One region of the Providencia lanzhouensis genome, then DNA from elsewhere that is predicted to be linked to it. Evidence: predicted binding sites of a transcription regulator. Region 1 holds the regulator's gene; each other region holds the start of a gene.
The links. The regulator CRP, encoded in region 1, controls carbon source genes, mostly activating them, when cyclic AMP is high. The targets are predictions, from matches to a motif close to ATGTGANNNNNNTCACAT.

Region 1 (4,221 bases):
TTACTCAAGCTGTTACTTGTTATTAAGCTTAGCTAATTTCGCTTGAATTATCGCAGAGTGTGCTTCTTCTTTGGCTATTTGTTTGCTCAGATTATTTATTTCATTCATGGTTTTTTCTGTTTTATCCAACATAGCATCTAAATTTTTAGTATTGGGTTTTCCTTTATTTGATGCTATTTTTGATGAGTTTTCATTTGATGAAAACTGATATTTTTCACTATTATGTTTGGCTCTTAACATTGATGTTCTAGTTTGGTTAATTTTTCCATTAAATTGATATGTTTTTTTCTTTGGCTTCACGACAATGTGTGTTTTTTTATGAGGCGTCTCTGTATTCTCTGTTTCTTTGTTTTTTAATTCTTTATTTTTTTGAGTAGCAATATGATCATTTTTTACATGTATCTTTGCTGTTTCTTCTGAACTATATCCTGATTCATCCGTTTTTTCTGAAAAATAGCCGGATGAGTTGGAGTTTAAACTTTCATTACTGGAATGAATTTTATTTTCAAGTTCATTCAGTGTGTCCATATTTTTAAGATGTCGATTTATTGATTTCATGTCAGTTTCATCAACAAGTAATTTATTTAGTTGATGTGTTGATGGAGTTGATAAGCGAACCAAACTGCCGTTAATTTTTTTGTGTAAATTATGACTCCAATCACTAGTGTCATTATCCCACTCAAGCTCATCATTGAACTCAAATTCGTTATTATTGCTCTTTATTTTATTCTCATCATTTATTTTTAAAATAGAAGTTTTCTGTATCATGCTTGATTCAGCTTCTTTTTTTATTCTCTCTTCATCTGCTTTTATTGCATTTTCTTTGTCTGTCTCTGTTTTTTTCAGTTGCTCAGCTAGGTTAGCTTTTAATGATTTTAGCGTGTTAAGATTATCTTCAACCTTTTGAGTCGAAGCGGTATTTTGATAAGTGATTACATTGTTTTCTTTTGTTATTTCATGTTTTTTTTGGGTTTCGATTTCCTTTTTAAAGGTGACTAAAAATTGTTCACTCTTGTTTTTTTTAAAGATGTTTTTTAAATAGCGAATACCTTTTTCATGGGTCGATTTTATTTCTAAAATTAAGTTTGAAAATCGGCTTGATGAACGTTTTAAATTAAATTCTTTAAAAACATTGGTTTCTGGAGTACTTGTTTTATCAATTAGCATTAGTTTGGCATCCTGTTTTTCATTAATAAGTGGCTGGTTTTTTATTGAGACGGAATGGTTAAAAACACGTGGGGATTTAAGAATTAAAAAATGGTCATTAACTTCAATAGCTTCATGATATTTATAGGGAAGTGTTATTTTTTCTACAGGAGGTGAGTATTTAATTAGATTAATTTCTTTTTGTTCACTTGGCTCAAAGTGACAAGTCGATATAGCGAAATGTTTTTTTTGATAATGTAAATTAGATAGGCGATTATTATCGGGTATGCATGAATCAATATTATTGGTTTTTTTTATTTTATTAGATAATGATGAAGTGGTTATGATTTTATTATCATTGATATTAATAATGCTTTCGTTTCTTGGATTGATATTTTTAATCATCGTGTTGTCAACTCTCAATAATGGTTTAGTTACCACTATCTTAATTTGACAATTAACTATAATTATATAAAGAAACGATACTCATCAATGAACGTATATAAATGAGAGGGAGAATATAAAGGTTCTTAATTAAGAGAAAATAGCTTTGTACGTGAAGTATAAAGCTATTTCAATATCGAAGCCTCACCAAGAAAGGTGAGGCTGACAGGTAAATTAGCGAGTGCCGTAAACAACGATTGTTTTGCCGTGTGCGGAGATTAAGTTTTGATCTTCCAGCATCTTTAAAATACGACCGACAGTTTCGCGAGAACAACCTACGATTTGACCGATTTCCTGACGAGTAATTTTGATTTGCATACCGTCTGGGTGAGTCATCGCATCAGGCTGTTTAGCTAAATTCAACAATGTTTGAGCAATACGACCAGTAACATCTAAGAATGCAAGGTTACCAACTTTTTCAGACGTGGTTTGCAAACGACTTGCCATTTGCGCGGAAAGGCGCATCAGGATATCAGGATTGACTTGAATCAGCTGACGGAATTTCTTGTAAGAAATTTCAGCGACTTCGCAAGCAACTTTCGCGCGAACCCACGCAGTACGTTCTTGCCCTTCTTCAAATAACCCAAGTTCGCCAATGAAATCTCCCTGATTGAGGTAAGAGAGAATCATTTCCTTGCCTTCTTCATCTTTGATTAAAACAGCCACTGAACCTTTAACAATGTAGTAAAGGGTTTCTGCTTTTTCACCCTGATGGATCAGAGTGCTCTTGGATGGATACTTATGAATATGGCAGTGTGACAAAAACCATTCAAGAGTAGGGTCTGTTTGTGGCTTGCCGAGAACCATTAGCGTTATCCTCTGTATGTTATTGCAACCTTTCGAAAAGTAGGGAAAGGCTGACTTTAAAGTGTCTAGCTTAGCATATTAAGTCACATTGATGCCTATTATTAATGCTGCTCTAGGCTAACGTAAATTAATATCAATTGTATAATATAATCAATTAAATCGTTGAGTTTTGATCTTAATCCTATCAACTGACCATTGTTTGTATCATATCCAATGCCGAAAGTCTTCCCTGTATCGCTTCAGCCTAATAATGCTGATATAACATTGTCTAGATATATGGAACAATGTGACGATAAATATCACTATTTTCGAGAGGAATAAAAATGGAAGCACGCGTAAAGTGGGTTGAAGGGCTCTCTTTTCTAGGTGAGTCGGCATCAGGTCATCAAATCATGATGGATGGTAATGCGGGCGACAAAGCACCGAGTCCGATGGAAATGGTTTTAATGGCAGCAGGCGGATGCAGCGCGATTGATGTGGTTTCTATTCTGCAAAAAGGTCGTCAGGATATTGTTGATTGTGAAGTGAAATTAACTTCACAACGCCGTGAAGAAGCCCCGCGTTATTTTACGGATATCAACCTGCACTTTATTGTGACGGGACGTGAATTAACGGACAAAGTGGTAGAGCGTGCGGTTCAACTTTCTGCTGAAAAATATTGTTCAGTTGCTATCATGTTAGAAAAAACGGTTAACGTGACTCATAGCTTCGAAATTAAAACGCCGTAATTATTTTCTTGATATTAAGATGCTTATCGATAATTAAGATAAGCATCTTGTTATTTATCTATTTAATGAGAATCTCAAACTACCCATTTCGTTGTTTCATTAATTTTTCCACTAATGGCATCATAATAAGCTCCATCGCGAGCCCTAATTTCCCTCCGGGTACCACAATGGTATTCATTGCTGAAATAAACGAGCCATTTAACATGGATAATAAATAAGGAAAATCGATCTGCTCTAATCCTCTAAAGCGAATAACAATAAAACTTTCGTCCTGTGAAGGAATGGCTTTGGCAGAAAAAGGGTTAGAGGTGTCAACGGTAGGAACCCGCTGGAAGTTAATATGGGTACGAGAAAACTGCGGCGTAATATAGTTAATATAATCCCCCATCGAACGGACTACAGAATCCATTACGGCTTCACGAGAATGCCCTCGCTCGGTGGTATCGCGGATCAATTTCTGGATCCATTCAAGGTTAACAATCGGTACTACACCGACAAGTAAATCAACATGCTGAGCAACATCATGCTCTGGGGTGACTACGCCACCATGTAATCCTTCATAAAACAGCACATCAGTATTAGCGGGTAATGGCTCCCATGGCGTAAATGTGCCGGGTTGTAGACCATAAGGCACGGCTTCATCGTAAGTGTGTAAATATTTCCGAGATTGACCGCCACCCGTTTGGGCATAATCAATGAGGGTTTGTTCCAGTAGAGAAAAATCATTGGCTTCTGGGCCGAAATAACTGATATGGCGCCCTTGCTCGCGAGCTTTACGAATAGCCATATCCATTTCAGGGCGGGTATAACGATGAAAACTATCCCCCTCAAGGGTGGCTGGGCGGATATTTAATTGATGGAAAATTTTACGAAAAGCTTGGCTCGTTGAGGTTGTTCCTGCGCCACTCGAACCCGTCACTGCAATAATCGGATGCTTCTTCGACATAGTGGACTCCCTGTTTTACGCCATGACCACTATTTTTGAGAAACAGCGCTACGGGCGAAACTGGTTATTAGGCATGAAATTTACCGATTCATGTAACTCAGACCAGACTAGCACAATTTCGCCGGAAACTAACTGCCGTTTCACATCATT
Region 2 (4,221 bases), 560 kb from region 1:
TTAGCGGGTACCCTGAAATTAAATAAACTGGTCGCATTCTACGATGACAACGGCATCTCTATCGATGGTGAAGTCGAAGGTTGGTTTACTGATGATACCGCAGCACGTTTCGAAGCATACGGCTGGCACGTTATCCGTGACATCGATGGTCACGATGCAGATCAAATCAACGCTGCAGTGAACGAAGCTCACAAACAATCAGACAAACCAACGCTGATTATGTGCAAAACCGTTATCGGTTTTGGTTCACCAAACAAAGCAGGTACCGAAGCGGTTCACGGCGCACCTTTAGGTGATGCAGAAATCGCAGCAACTCGTGAAGCACTGGGCTGGAAATTCGGTCCATTCGAAATCCCAGCAGATATCTACCAAGCTTGGGATGCGCGTGAAGCCGGTAAAGAAAAACAGCATTCTTGGAATGAAAAATTTGCGGCATACGCAAAAGCATACCCAGAATTAGCGAAAGAATTCGAACGTCGTATGGCGGGTGAACTGCCAGCGAACTTTGATGCAGAAGCGAAAAAATTCGTTGAAAACCTGCAACAAAACCCTGCGAACATCGCAAGCCGTAAAGCATCTCAAAACGCATTAGAAGCATTTGGTAAAGTATTACCAGAATTCATGGGCGGTTCTGCGGACTTAGCGCCAAGTAACTTAACCATGTGGTCAGGTTCTAAACCTCTGAACGAAGACAAAGCGGGTAACTACATCCATTACGGTGTTCGTGAATTCGGTATGTCCGCTATCATGAACGGTATCGCTCTGCACGGCGGTTTCATCCCTTACGGCGCAACATTCTTAATGTTCGTTGAATACGCACGTAACGCAGTACGTATGGCAGCGCTGATGAAAATTCGCAGCATCTTCGTTTACACTCATGACTCTATCGGTCTGGGTGAAGATGGTCCAACGCACCAACCAGTAGAACAGCTGGCGAGTCTGCGTGTGACACCAAACATGAGCACATGGCGTCCATGTGACCAAGTAGAATCTGCGGTTGCATGGAAATATGCCATTGAGCGTAAAGATGGTCCAAGCGCACTGATTTTCTCTCGTCAAAACCTAGAACAGCAACCTCGTACCGCTGAGCAATTAGCAAATATCGAGAAAGGCGCTTATATCCTGAAAGATTGCGCAGGCACGCCTGAGCTGATCTTTATTGCAACCGGTTCTGAAGTTGAATTAGCGGTGAAAGCGGCTGACCAACTGACTGCGGAAGGTCGTAAAGTTCGCGTTGTTTCTATGCCTTCTACAGATGCATTCGACAAGCAAGATGCGGCTTATCGTGAAGCCGTTCTGCCTGCAAACGTCAGTGCTCGTGTGGCTATCGAAGCGGGTATCGCAGATTACTGGTTCAAATACACTGGTCTGAATGGCGCTATCATCGGTATGCACTCATTCGGTGAATCAGCACCAGCTGATCAGCTCTACAAAGAGTTTGGCATTACGGTTGAAAACGCCGTTAAAGCTGCAAAATCTCTGCTGAAATAATTCATTTAATTGTTTGAGGTGTGTTCCGAATAAACGGTCGCGCCTCTGAAAATAAAGTGAATTAACCTAATTTACGCCTCAATATCAAGTTTGGTATTGAGGCGTTGTTTTTTTGTGCACCGTTTCTTGTTTTTCTATTGCGTTCTCTAAATATATCCCTTAATCTAAAACTTGATAAGCTGAACCGTTTCAGTTGCATTTGAAATAATGTAAATAAATTTTAAAAATGTCGAGTGAAGCACACTTTTGATGTTTGACAGTTAAAATGAGCAGTAGAGTTGGTGGTAGTCAGTTATCCTTAGCAACCGTGTGATTTTGCTCAGATACAAGGTGTAGAATGGCAATCAGGGTAGCAATAAACGGCTTCGGTCGAATTGGTCGAAGTGTTCTCAGAGCGTTATATGAATCAGGTCGCCGGGCAGAAATTGTCGTTGTTGCGGTCAATGAATTAGCGGAACCTGAAGGTATCGCTCATTTGCTGAAATATGATTCAAGTCACGGACGCTTTGCGTGGGATGTTCGCCTTAATGGCGACCAGCTACAAGTTGGAGATGACAGTATGCGTCTTTTCCATCAAGCGGATATCAGCAAGCTACCTTGGAAAGAGCTCGGTGTGGATGTGGTATTAGATTGCACGGGTGTTTACGGCTCTCGCGAAGATGGGTTAAAGCATCTGCAAGCCGGCGCGAAAAAAGTGCTTTTTTCCCATCCAGGAACCGATGATCTCGATGCGACCATTGTGTATGGTGTTAACCATGACAGCCTACAAAGAAGCGATAACATCGTTTCCAATGCATCTTGTACCACCAACTGTATTATTCCAGTCATCAAAGTGTTGGATGATGCATTTGGTATCGAGTCAGGCACAGTCACCACCATTCATGCATCCATGAATGATCAACCCGTGATTGACGCTTACCATAAAGATTTACGCAGAACGCGCGCAGCGAGCCAATCGATTATTCCTGTTGATACCAAATTAGCAGCGGGGATCACTCGAATTTTTCCAAAATTCCAAGGCAGCTTTGAAGCGATTTCTGTACGCGTTCCAACCACTAATGTCACCGCCATTGACTTAAGTGTCACTGTAGATGCGGATGTTTGTGTTGATAAAGTTAACAAGCTATTACAGAGCGCCGCGCACGGGCATTTTCGTGGTATAGTAGACTATACTGAACTACCGTTAGTCTCGATGGATTTTAATCATGATCCGCACAGCGCGATTATTGATGGCACGCAAACACGAGTTAGCGGCAAGAACTTAATCAAAACCCTGGTTTGGTGTGATAACGAATGGGGGTTTGCTAACCGGATGCTAGATACAACCCTAGCGATGGCAGCAACAGGTTTAAACTAATTGGCGCCTGACAGACAGCGGGGCACAATAGGTAAATACACTATTGACCTCCTCGCACAGTCGCTAATGAAAACTTTATAGAGAATCAACAAGAGGATTCACCATGTCTGTAATTAAGATGACCGATTTGGACTTAGCGGGTAAACGCGTTTTCATTCGTTCGGACCTAAACGTTCCTGTTAAAGACGGTAAAGTTACTTCAGATGCACGTATCCGTGCTTCATTACCAACAATTGAATTAGCGCTGAAACAAGGTGCTAAAGTCATGGTTACTTCCCACCTCGGTCGTCCGACGGAAGGTGAGTACAATGAAGAGTTTTCACTGCAACCTGTTGTTGACTATCTGGCAGAAAAATTAGACAACCCAGTTCGTTTAGTTAAAGACTACCTGAACGGTGTTGATATCGCTGCTGGCGAATTAGTTGTTTTAGAAAACGTGCGCTTTAACAAAGGCGAGAAGAAAGACGACGAAACGCTGTCTAAACAGTATGCAGCACTGTGTGATGTCTACGTTATGGATGCATTCGGTACGGCTCACCGTGCTCAAGCGTCAACGCACGGCGTGGCTAAATTCTCACCAGTTGCGTGTGCAGGCCCGCTGTTAAGCAACGAATTAGAAGCATTAGGCAAAGCGTTAGGTAACCCAGCGCGCCCAATGGTTGCTATCGTAGGCGGTTCTAAAGTTTCCACTAAACTGACGGTATTAGATTCCCTGTCTAAAATCGCTGACCAACTGATTGTGGGTGGTGGTATCGCGAATACTTTCATCGCAGCAGAAGGCAACAATGTGGGTCGTTCACTGTATGAAGCGGACCTGATCCCAGAAGCGAAAAAATTACTGGCTAACTGCCAAATCCCAGTGCCAACTGATGTTCGCGTGGCTACCGAGTTCTCAGAAACTGCTGAAGCAACACTGAAAGCAAGTAACGCTATCAAAGATGATGAGCAAATTCTGGACTTAGGTGATGAATCCGCAGAACGTCTGGCTGAAATTCTGAAAAATGCGAAAACCATTCTTTGGAACGGCCCTGTGGGCGTATTCGAATTCCCTAACTTCCGTAAGGGAACAGAAATCGTTGCTCGTGCTATCGCAGACAGTGACGCTTTCTCAATCGCTGGTGGTGGTGACACCCTAGCGGCGATCGATTTATTCGGTATCGCTGATAAGATTTCATACATTTCTACCGGTGGCGGTGCTTTCCTTGAATTCGTTGAAGGTAAAAAGCTCCCAGCCGTTGTGATGCTAGAAGAACGTGCTAAAGCGTAATTAATTTGTTCATACACAACAGGCAGCGTAGGCTGCCTGTTCACCACAGGACCTTTTCACATGTCTAAAATTTTTGATTTTGTTAAACCAGGTGTTATCACTGGTG
Region 3 (4,221 bases), 1.8 Mb from region 1:
AGCGCTAATCTTGCGCTCTTACGGTGTCGGTAATGCTCCTCAGCAACCCGAGCTTTTACGCATCCTTCGTGAAGCAACTTCTCGCGGCATTATTGTCGTCAACCTCACCCAATGTATTTCTGGGCGTGTAAATATGGAAGGTTACGCCACAGGACATGCATTAGCAGAATCTGGAGTGATCAGTGGTTTTGATATGACTTTTGAAGCCGCATTGAGTAAATTACATTACTTACTAAGCCAAGATTATACCTCTGAGCTTATTCGAGAATTAATGCAAAATAACCTGCGTGGTGAATTAAGCTACGCTGATGAATAAGCTATAACCTACTGAGAAGAAAGATGAAATCAGCATTACTGTTAGTAGACTTACAAAATGATTTTTGTACTGGTGGTGCTCTCGCTGTAAAACAAAGCGAACAGGTTATTGAAACCGCTAACCAAGTTATTGAGCAATGCCAAAAACAGGGTATCACTGTGATCGCCAGCCAAGATTGGCATCCAGAAAACCATCTCAGTTTTGCCGTGAACTCTGGCCAGCCTATTGGTGCCCTTGGTGAACTTAATGGATTGCCACAGGTTTGGTGGCCAGTTCACTGCGTGCAAGGCTCCCATGGCGCTGATTTTTATCCAGAGCTTAATCACCAAGCTATTCAAAAGGTATTTACTAAAGGTGAAAATCCGCAAGTCGATAGCTACAGTGCCTTTTTTGATAATGACAGAGTCAGTCAAACAGAGCTGCATACATGGCTTCAGCAACAACAAATCAGCCATTTAATGATTATGGGCATTGCGACGGACTATTGTGTGAAGTTTACTGTACTGGACGCACTGAGGCTGGGCTATCGTGTTGATGTGCTAACGGATGGGTGCCGTGGCGTTAATTTAGCCCCTGAAGATAGCCAGAAGGCTTTAGCGGAAATGCAGAGTGCGGGGGCTAGTCTAATCACATCATCCCGCTAGAATACTGTAGTAACTAGCCATGATATAGGTTTGAAATTCGCCCCGTTAGCTGACGGGGCGATATACTGACTTAGTCGTTATCCTGCGGTTTCAATGTCGCAAGTCTATCCCCTTGGAAAAGCGCTTTTAACTCTTGCTTGCTCTTCATGGTAATTTGACCGTCAGTACCGACCGTCATGTGTTCCGCATCATGGTTATGGCGTGACTGCCATAGCATCACCATCTGCAAAGTATTTTCTTTCTGCTCTGGCGTTAATGCCACACCATCTGGCCATTTACCTAACTCCACTGCAGTCACTAAACGCTGGTAAATTTCAGGGGTCATGACAGACAGTAATTGATCTATTTGTTGTGCATCCATTTCTACGCTCACGTTACGCCTCATCACATCAATCTAGTGGCAATCTCGATAATTATTCTTGCGGTGTTATATCTATAGTGTATTTTGAATAACTAGCTGAATCGTTATTGCCAAATGTATTTTGACACTTCAGCAAGCTTCAGCACGTTATCCTAGGGTCTTTTCACCCGTTTGGTCATCCGTAAAACTTAGCGATGCTGAATTTATGCAGTAACGCTGTCCTGTTGGTTGTGGGCCATCAGGAAATACATGCCCAAGATGCGCATTGCAATTACCACAACGCACTTCTATTCGATGCATACCGTGAGAAAAATCTTCGATAAATTTTATCAAACTTTCATCAATCGGTTGAAAGAAACTCGGCCATCCGCAGCCTGCATCAAATTTGGTCTCAGAAAGGAATAAAGGGGTTCCACAACAGAGGCATTCATACACGCCATCTTTACGGTTATGCAATAATTGGCCGCTAAACGGGGGCTCTGTGCCAGCGTGTTGTGTAACATGCAGCTGGACTTGGTTAAGCTTTGATAAATCAATAGCTTGCTTATCTTTATTCGACATTGATTACCTACTTTTTTTCAAAAAGATGCGCATTAAAACGATTTTGCATCCATTTCAAGCAACAAAAACTTAACAACGCTCAGTGGAAAACTATTCTAGACTATTAAGGTTAGAACTTTACGGTTTGATTTGTGATGAGCCTCACATATATCACTGATGGATGGTTTCATTATGCTGAACAATCCCGATAATACGTGCGGCTGTATTTGCTGCTGAAGTGACTGACAAATATGCAGATAGTGGTATCAGAATTGATTTTTTTCAATAATTGACACGATTCCGCTTGACGGCTGGCAAGGTTTTGGTAACTTTAAGTACATCTTAATTCACGAAATAAAATAGCTGGTGGAAATACTATGACTATCAAAGTAGGTATTAATGGTTTTGGTCGTATCGGCCGTATCGTTTTCCGTGCTGCACAAGAGCGTTCTGACATCGAAATCGTTGCTATCAACGACCTACTCGATGCAGAGTACATGGCATACATGTTGAAATACGACTCAACTCACGGTCGTTTCAACGGTACTGTTGAAGTTAAAGATGGTCACTTAGTTGTTAACGGTAAAAAAATCCGTGTTACAGCAGAGAAAGATCCTGCGAACCTGAAATGGAACGAAGTCGGTGTTGATGTTGTTGCTGAAGCAACAGGTATCTTCCTGACTGACGAGACTGCTCGTAAACACATCCAAGCAGGCGCGAAGAAAGTTGTGTTAACTGGTCCTTCTAAAGATGACACTCCAATGTTCGTTATGGGCGTTAACCACAAAGCTTACGCAGGCCAAGAAATCGTTTCTAACGCATCTTGCACAACTAACTGCTTAGCTCCACTGGCTAAAGTTATCAACGACAAATTTGGTATCGTTGAAGGTCTGATGACCACTGTTCACGCAACCACAGCAACTCAAAAAACTGTTGATGGTCCATCTCACAAAGACTGGCGTGGTGGTCGTGGTGCTTCTCAGAACATCATCCCATCTTCAACTGGTGCTGCTAAAGCTGTAGGTAAAGTTATTCCTGAGCTGAACGGTAAACTGACTGGTATGTCTTTCCGTGTTCCAACTCCTAACGTTTCTGTTGTTGACCTGACTGCACGTCTGGCGAAACCAGCAACTTACGCACAAATCTGCGACGCTATTAAAGAAGCTGCAGAAGGCGAACTGAAAGGCGTTCTGGGTTACACTGAAGACGACGTTGTATCTACCGATTTCAACGGCGAAAAACTGACTTCAGTATTTGATGCTAAAGCAGGTATCGCTCTGAACGATAACTTTGTGAAACTGGTTTCTTGGTATGACAACGAAACTGGCTACTCTAACAAAGTTCTAGACCTGATTGCTCACATCTCTAAATAAGCGTTGTTAAGTAATCAGTGTGACTGAGCCGCCTTTTGGCGGCTCTTTTGTATCTTTCATACATTCAAAATTAAAGCCCAGCTCAATATACTCCAAGCTGCGTCTCCCGCTTCATTCAATGCCGCTTGCAGTATCGTGAGTTTGTTATATTGTTATTTCTAGTTACTGCTCTATTTATAGTCGCTGATTTAGGTCGTGATGATGGACCAACAACCACAGGCGCAAGACAATGCATGATAAAATTTTTGCTTTACCTGTTATCAAACAAATTTCCCCTTACATTACCCAACGTCAACTTGGGGATTTACCACTGATCGTCATTTCGCATCCAAAAGTGCGTGGTGCTGTGAGCTTGCAAGGTGCCCACTTAATTGACTGGCAACCCGCAGGTCAAAAACCCTGTCTTTGGCTAAGTCCCGAAAGTGCATTTAAAGAAGGGGTTGCCATTCGTGGTGGTATTCCTATTTGCTGGCCATGGTTTGGTCCTGTAAACAGCCCTAGTCACGGATTCGCCCGTATTTTACCTTGGCAATTTACGGCTCATAATGAGCATGATTGTGGTGTGATCCTCACCTTTACCCTGACGGATAACGAATACACCCGCAAATTATGGCCTCATGAGTTCACGCTGATTTTACGTATGAAGCTCGGGGAAACCTGCGAGCTTGAGTTAGAAAGTTATGGTGACTTCGAGGCTACCGCTGCATTACACAGCTATTTCAATATCAGTGATATCCAGAAAGCCACCGTTTATGGTCTTGGTGGACATTACATTGATAAAGTGGCTGACAGAGAAGCCTATATTTCAGAGCCGCTGAAATTTAATAAGCACACTGACCGCATATATACCGAGCCGGAAGAATACAGCTTATTGCGTGATGATGGCTGGAATCGCACCATTGAGTTACATCATTATCATCACAGTGATGTGGTGTGCTGGAACCCTTGGGCAGAATTATCGTGTAGCATGCAGGATATGCCTAATAA
Region 4 (4,221 bases), 390 kb from region 1:
AAGTTGTCTTGTGTTTGAAACCGATGCACCGGATATGCCTGTATCCGGTTTTCAAGGTGAGCCTAATCGGCCTGAGCGTATTCAATGGGTATTTCAATCTTTGTGTGAGCTGCGCCACGAATCTCCGGATGAAATAGCACAACAACTTTACAACAATAGCCGGACGTTATTTAATCTAATTTAGACTATAATTAGTCAATTAATAATTATTTCTTAAGTATTTTATGTAGTTATCCGAGTAAATCCATTCAGCTTTTTACCTCTTCTACTATCGCTTTAGTGCTTTTCCAGACTAAACTGATCTTCTATTGTGATTTTCGTCACAATATTTGAATTTATGTTACTTATTGCACTTTGGATTTGTGATGAATGTTGGGGGTTATTAATGATGACTGGTTATAATCATCGAACTAAGATTCGTGGAATCTTGCGAGTTTCTTTATACATTAACCTAGAATTAAGTGAACAGGGATACTTCCATGCAACTCATTTTGAGTATTGTTGGGATGGCGGTGCTTATTGCGATAGCCGTTCTCTTCTCCAGCAATCGTCGCGCAATTAGACTTCGTACAGTCGGCGGTGCTTTTTTAATCCAAGTCGCTATCGGCGCATTCGTTCTATACTCCCCAGCGGGACGTAGCGTTTTACAAGGCATGTCCGACGGTGTTTCTAAAGTTATCGGTTACGGTCAAGATGGGATGAGCTTCATCTTTGGTGGTCTAGTTTCCGACAAAATGTTTGAATTATTTGGCGGCGGCGGCTTTATCTTTGCTTTCCGTGTATTGCCGATCATCGTCTTCTTCTCATCTCTGATTGCAGTCCTGTATTATCTCGGCATCATGCAACTGGTCATCAAAATTCTAGGTGGTGGTCTGCAAAAAGTACTGGGAACGTCAAGAACCGAATCACTGTCTGCAACCGCGAATATTTTCGTCGGTCAAACTGAAGCGCCTCTGGTTGTTCGTCCCTATATTTCTACCATGACTAACTCTGAGCTGTTTGCCATCATGTGTGGTGGTTTAGCGTCTGTAGCGGGTTCAGTATTAGCGGGTTATGCGCAAATGGGTGTTCCAATGGAATATCTGATTGCGGCATCCTTCATGGCGGCACCGGGTGGATTACTGTTTGCTAAGTTAATGGTTCCTGAAACTGAAGTTGCTAAAGATGATGTGGATGCTAAAGATTTAGTGGCAGAAGAAGATCGCCCAGCGAACATCATCGATGCAGCCGCATCTGGTGCAGCATCCGGTATGCAACTGGCTCTGAACGTGGGGGCAATGTTACTGGCGTTCATCGCATTAATTGCATTAATTAACGGTATTTTAAGTGGCGTGGGTGGCTGGTTTGACTATCCGCAATTATCCCTCGAATTATTACTAGGTTGGGTATTTGCCCCAATCGCATACCTGATTGGTGTGCCGTGGAGCGAAGCGACAATTGCCGGTTCTTTCATCGGGCAAAAAGTGGTTGTAAACGAATTCGTTGCTTTCATGAACTTCGGCGAATATATGAAAGCAGATGCGGATGTGATTGCGGCGGGCAAACAAGTTCTGTCTGATCACACTAAAGCGATTATTTCCTTCGCGCTGTGTGGTTTTGCGAACTTATCTTCTGTGGCAATTTTGCTGGGCGGCTTAGGTGGAATGGCACCAAATCGCCGTAGTGATGTGGCTCGTTTAGGTATGAAAGCTGTTATGGCGGGTACACTCTCTAACTTAATGAGTGCAACGATTGCTGGCTTCTTCTTAACATTAGCTGCAATGACCGCAATGTAATCCCCCTGTTTGTGTAGCGGAAAGGCGATTGGTCTTTCCGCTGTCATTTTCTTCTGCGATATTCTTTTTCTGGTTTTTATCGTAACTCTTACTTTTTCAACTATTCTTAACGTAATCAATTTAAGACGAGAAGGCTGCAGCCTGTATAATGGCTGACAAAGAGTGAGCAATTACCTATGGAATTGTGATATCGTTCACGAATATATATTTAATAATGTAACGTTCAGTCGATAAATGTGATTTGTAGCGCATAAAATACCCCAGTTACGTGGTCAAATAGGTAACAGTAAGTTGCCACGGAACTGATAGTTCATAGAGTCAACTGGCTCTAGGGCATCGTGCGGTGAGATGGATCTCAGCTGCTGAGTTTGGAAAACCTAACTAGCATCTTTATGGAACAAGCCCGCTCGCCAACAAAGAACGTATCGTTCTGAAAGAATTAACATCGTTGGAGAGTTATATGACTGATTTAAAAGCAGCAGCGCAACGCGCACTGACCCTGATGGATTTAACCACGTTAAATGACGACGACACTGACGCAAAAGTGATCGCCTTATGTCACCAGGCAAAAAGCCCAGCAGGTCACACCGCTGCTATCTGTATTTATCCTCGTTTTATTCCTATCGCACGTAAAACTTTACGTGAGCAAGGAACGCCAGATATCCGCATTGCAACCGTCACCAACTTCCCACATGGTAATGATGATATAGAGATTGCTTTAGCAGAAACTAAAGCTGCCATTGCTTATGGTGCGGATGAAGTTGACGTTGTATTCCCATACCGTGCACTGATGGCTGGTAATGAAAAAATCGGTTTCGATTTAGTGAAAGCATGTAAGGATGCTTGTGCGGCTGCAAATGTATTACTTAAAGTGATCATTGAAACTGGCGAACTAAAAGATGCCGCTTTAATCCGTAAAGCGTCTGAAATTTCAATTAATGCAGGTGCTGATTTTATTAAGACATCTACAGGTAAAGTGCCTGTGAATGCCACTTTAGAAAGCGCAGAAATCATGATGCAAGTCATTCATGATATGGGCGTTGCGAAAAGTGTTGGTTTCAAACCTGCTGGCGGCGTTCGTACCGCTGAAGAAGCAGCACAATATTTAGCCTTAGCAAGCAAAATCTTAGGCGATAACTGGGCTGATGCTCGCCATTTCCGTTTCGGCGCATCTAGCTTATTAGCGAATTTATTAAATACGCTGGGATTTGACGTTAAAAAATCTTCCAGCAGCTATTAATAATCGCAATTATTAGTGACATCAGACTGTTGCCCAATCTCACTTGGGCAACAGCCGTGACTATTTAGCCGAAGAATTCGATGTGAATTAAGGAGCCTATTGTGTTTCTCGCTCAAGAAATTATTCGTAAAAAACGTGACGGCAAACCATTAAGCGAAGAAGAGATCCGCTTCTTCATCAATGGTGTGCGTGATAACACGGTTTCTGAAGGTCAGATTGCAGCCCTAGCAATGACCATCTATTTCAATGATATGACAACCCCAGAACGTGTTGCGCTAACGCTAGCGATGCGTGACTCAGGTACCGTATTAAATTGGAAATCACTGAATCTTAATGGCCCACTCGTGGATAAACACTCCACCGGTGGCGTGGGTGACGTGACTTCACTCATGTTGGGACCTATGGTTGCTGCATGTGGTGGTTATGTTCCGATGATTTCCGGTCGCGGCTTAGGTCACACCGGTGGAACACTTGATAAGCTCGAAGCTATTCCTGGGTTTGATATTTTCCCTGACGATGAGCGTTTCCGCGACATTATCAAAAATGTCGGCGTGGCGATTATTGGTCAAACCAACTCATTAGCGCCTGCTGACAAGCGTTTCTATGCGACTCGCGATATCACGGCGACTGTGGATTCTATTCCGCTTATCACCGCGTCTATCTTAGGTAAAAAATTAGCCGAAGGGTTAGATGCGTTAGTGATGGACGTTAAAGTGGGTTCTGGTGCATTTATGCCAACCTACGAAAAATCAGAGCAACTGGCTGAATCTATCGTGCAAGTCGCCAATGGAGCAGGCTGCAATACCACCGCATTATTAACTGACATGAACGAGGTACTGGCATCTAGCGCCGGTAATGCCGTTGAAGTCCGCGAAGCCGTGCAGTTCTTGACGGGCGAATACCGTAACCCACGTTTGTTCGAAGTCACCATGGCGTTGTGTGTGGAAATGCTAGTGTCAGGTAAGTTGGCGTCGGATCGTGACGATGCGCGTCAGAAATTACAAGCGGTGCTGGATAACGGTAAAGCGGCTGAAGTGTTTGGACGTATGGTCGCAGCACAAAAAGGGCCAAAAGATTTTGTTGAGAATTACAGCAAATATCTGCCAACAGCTGTCCTCAGTAAAGCCGTTTACGCGCCTCAAGCGGGAATTATCACACAAATGGACACACGAGCACTGGGTATGTCTGTGGTAACGTTAGGGGGTG

Region 2: the regulator CRP is predicted to act here: its motif matches at 1,799-1,816, upstream of epd (erythrose-4-phosphate dehydrogenase).
Region 3: the regulator CRP is predicted to act here: its motif matches at 2,012-2,029, upstream of msrB (peptide-methionine (R)-S-oxide reductase MsrB).
Region 4: the regulator CRP is predicted to act here: its motif matches at 2,010-2,027, upstream of deoC (deoxyribose-phosphate aldolase).

The regions. Positions count from the first base shown of each region.
Region 1 is NZ_CP174123.1:358,259-362,479, forward strand. Features, by position in the region: gene ACIH2S_RS01635 (hypothetical protein) at 13-1,551, opposite strand; gene crp (cAMP-activated global transcriptional regulator CRP) at 1,765-2,397, opposite strand; gene ACIH2S_RS01645 (OsmC family protein) at 2,721-3,125, shown strand; gene ACIH2S_RS01650 (phosphoribulokinase) at 3,205-4,071, opposite strand; gene ACIH2S_RS01655 (YheU family protein) at 4,120-4,221, opposite strand, start outside.
Region 2 is NZ_CP174123.1:917,681-921,901, forward strand. Features, by position in the region: gene tkt (transketolase) at 1-1,491, shown strand, start outside; gene epd (erythrose-4-phosphate dehydrogenase) at 1,829-2,848, shown strand; gene pgk (phosphoglycerate kinase) at 2,952-4,115, shown strand; gene fbaA (class II fructose-bisphosphate aldolase) at 4,176-4,221, shown strand, end outside.
Region 3 is NZ_CP174123.1:2,155,356-2,159,576, forward strand. Features, by position in the region: gene ansA (asparaginase) at 1-316, shown strand, start outside; gene pncA (bifunctional nicotinamidase/pyrazinamidase) at 340-960, shown strand; gene ACIH2S_RS10090 (YeaC family protein) at 1,031-1,321, opposite strand; gene msrB (peptide-methionine (R)-S-oxide reductase MsrB) at 1,469-1,882, opposite strand; gene gapA (glyceraldehyde-3-phosphate dehydrogenase) at 2,239-3,234, shown strand; gene ACIH2S_RS10105 (D-hexose-6-phosphate mutarotase) at 3,464-4,221, shown strand, end outside.
Region 4 is NZ_CP174123.1:744,289-748,509, forward strand. Features, by position in the region: gene ACIH2S_RS03400 (TatD family hydrolase) at 1-184, shown strand, start outside; gene ACIH2S_RS03405 (NupC/NupG family nucleoside CNT transporter) at 480-1,775, shown strand; gene deoC (deoxyribose-phosphate aldolase) at 2,236-3,015, shown strand; gene deoA (thymidine phosphorylase) at 3,117-4,221, shown strand, end outside.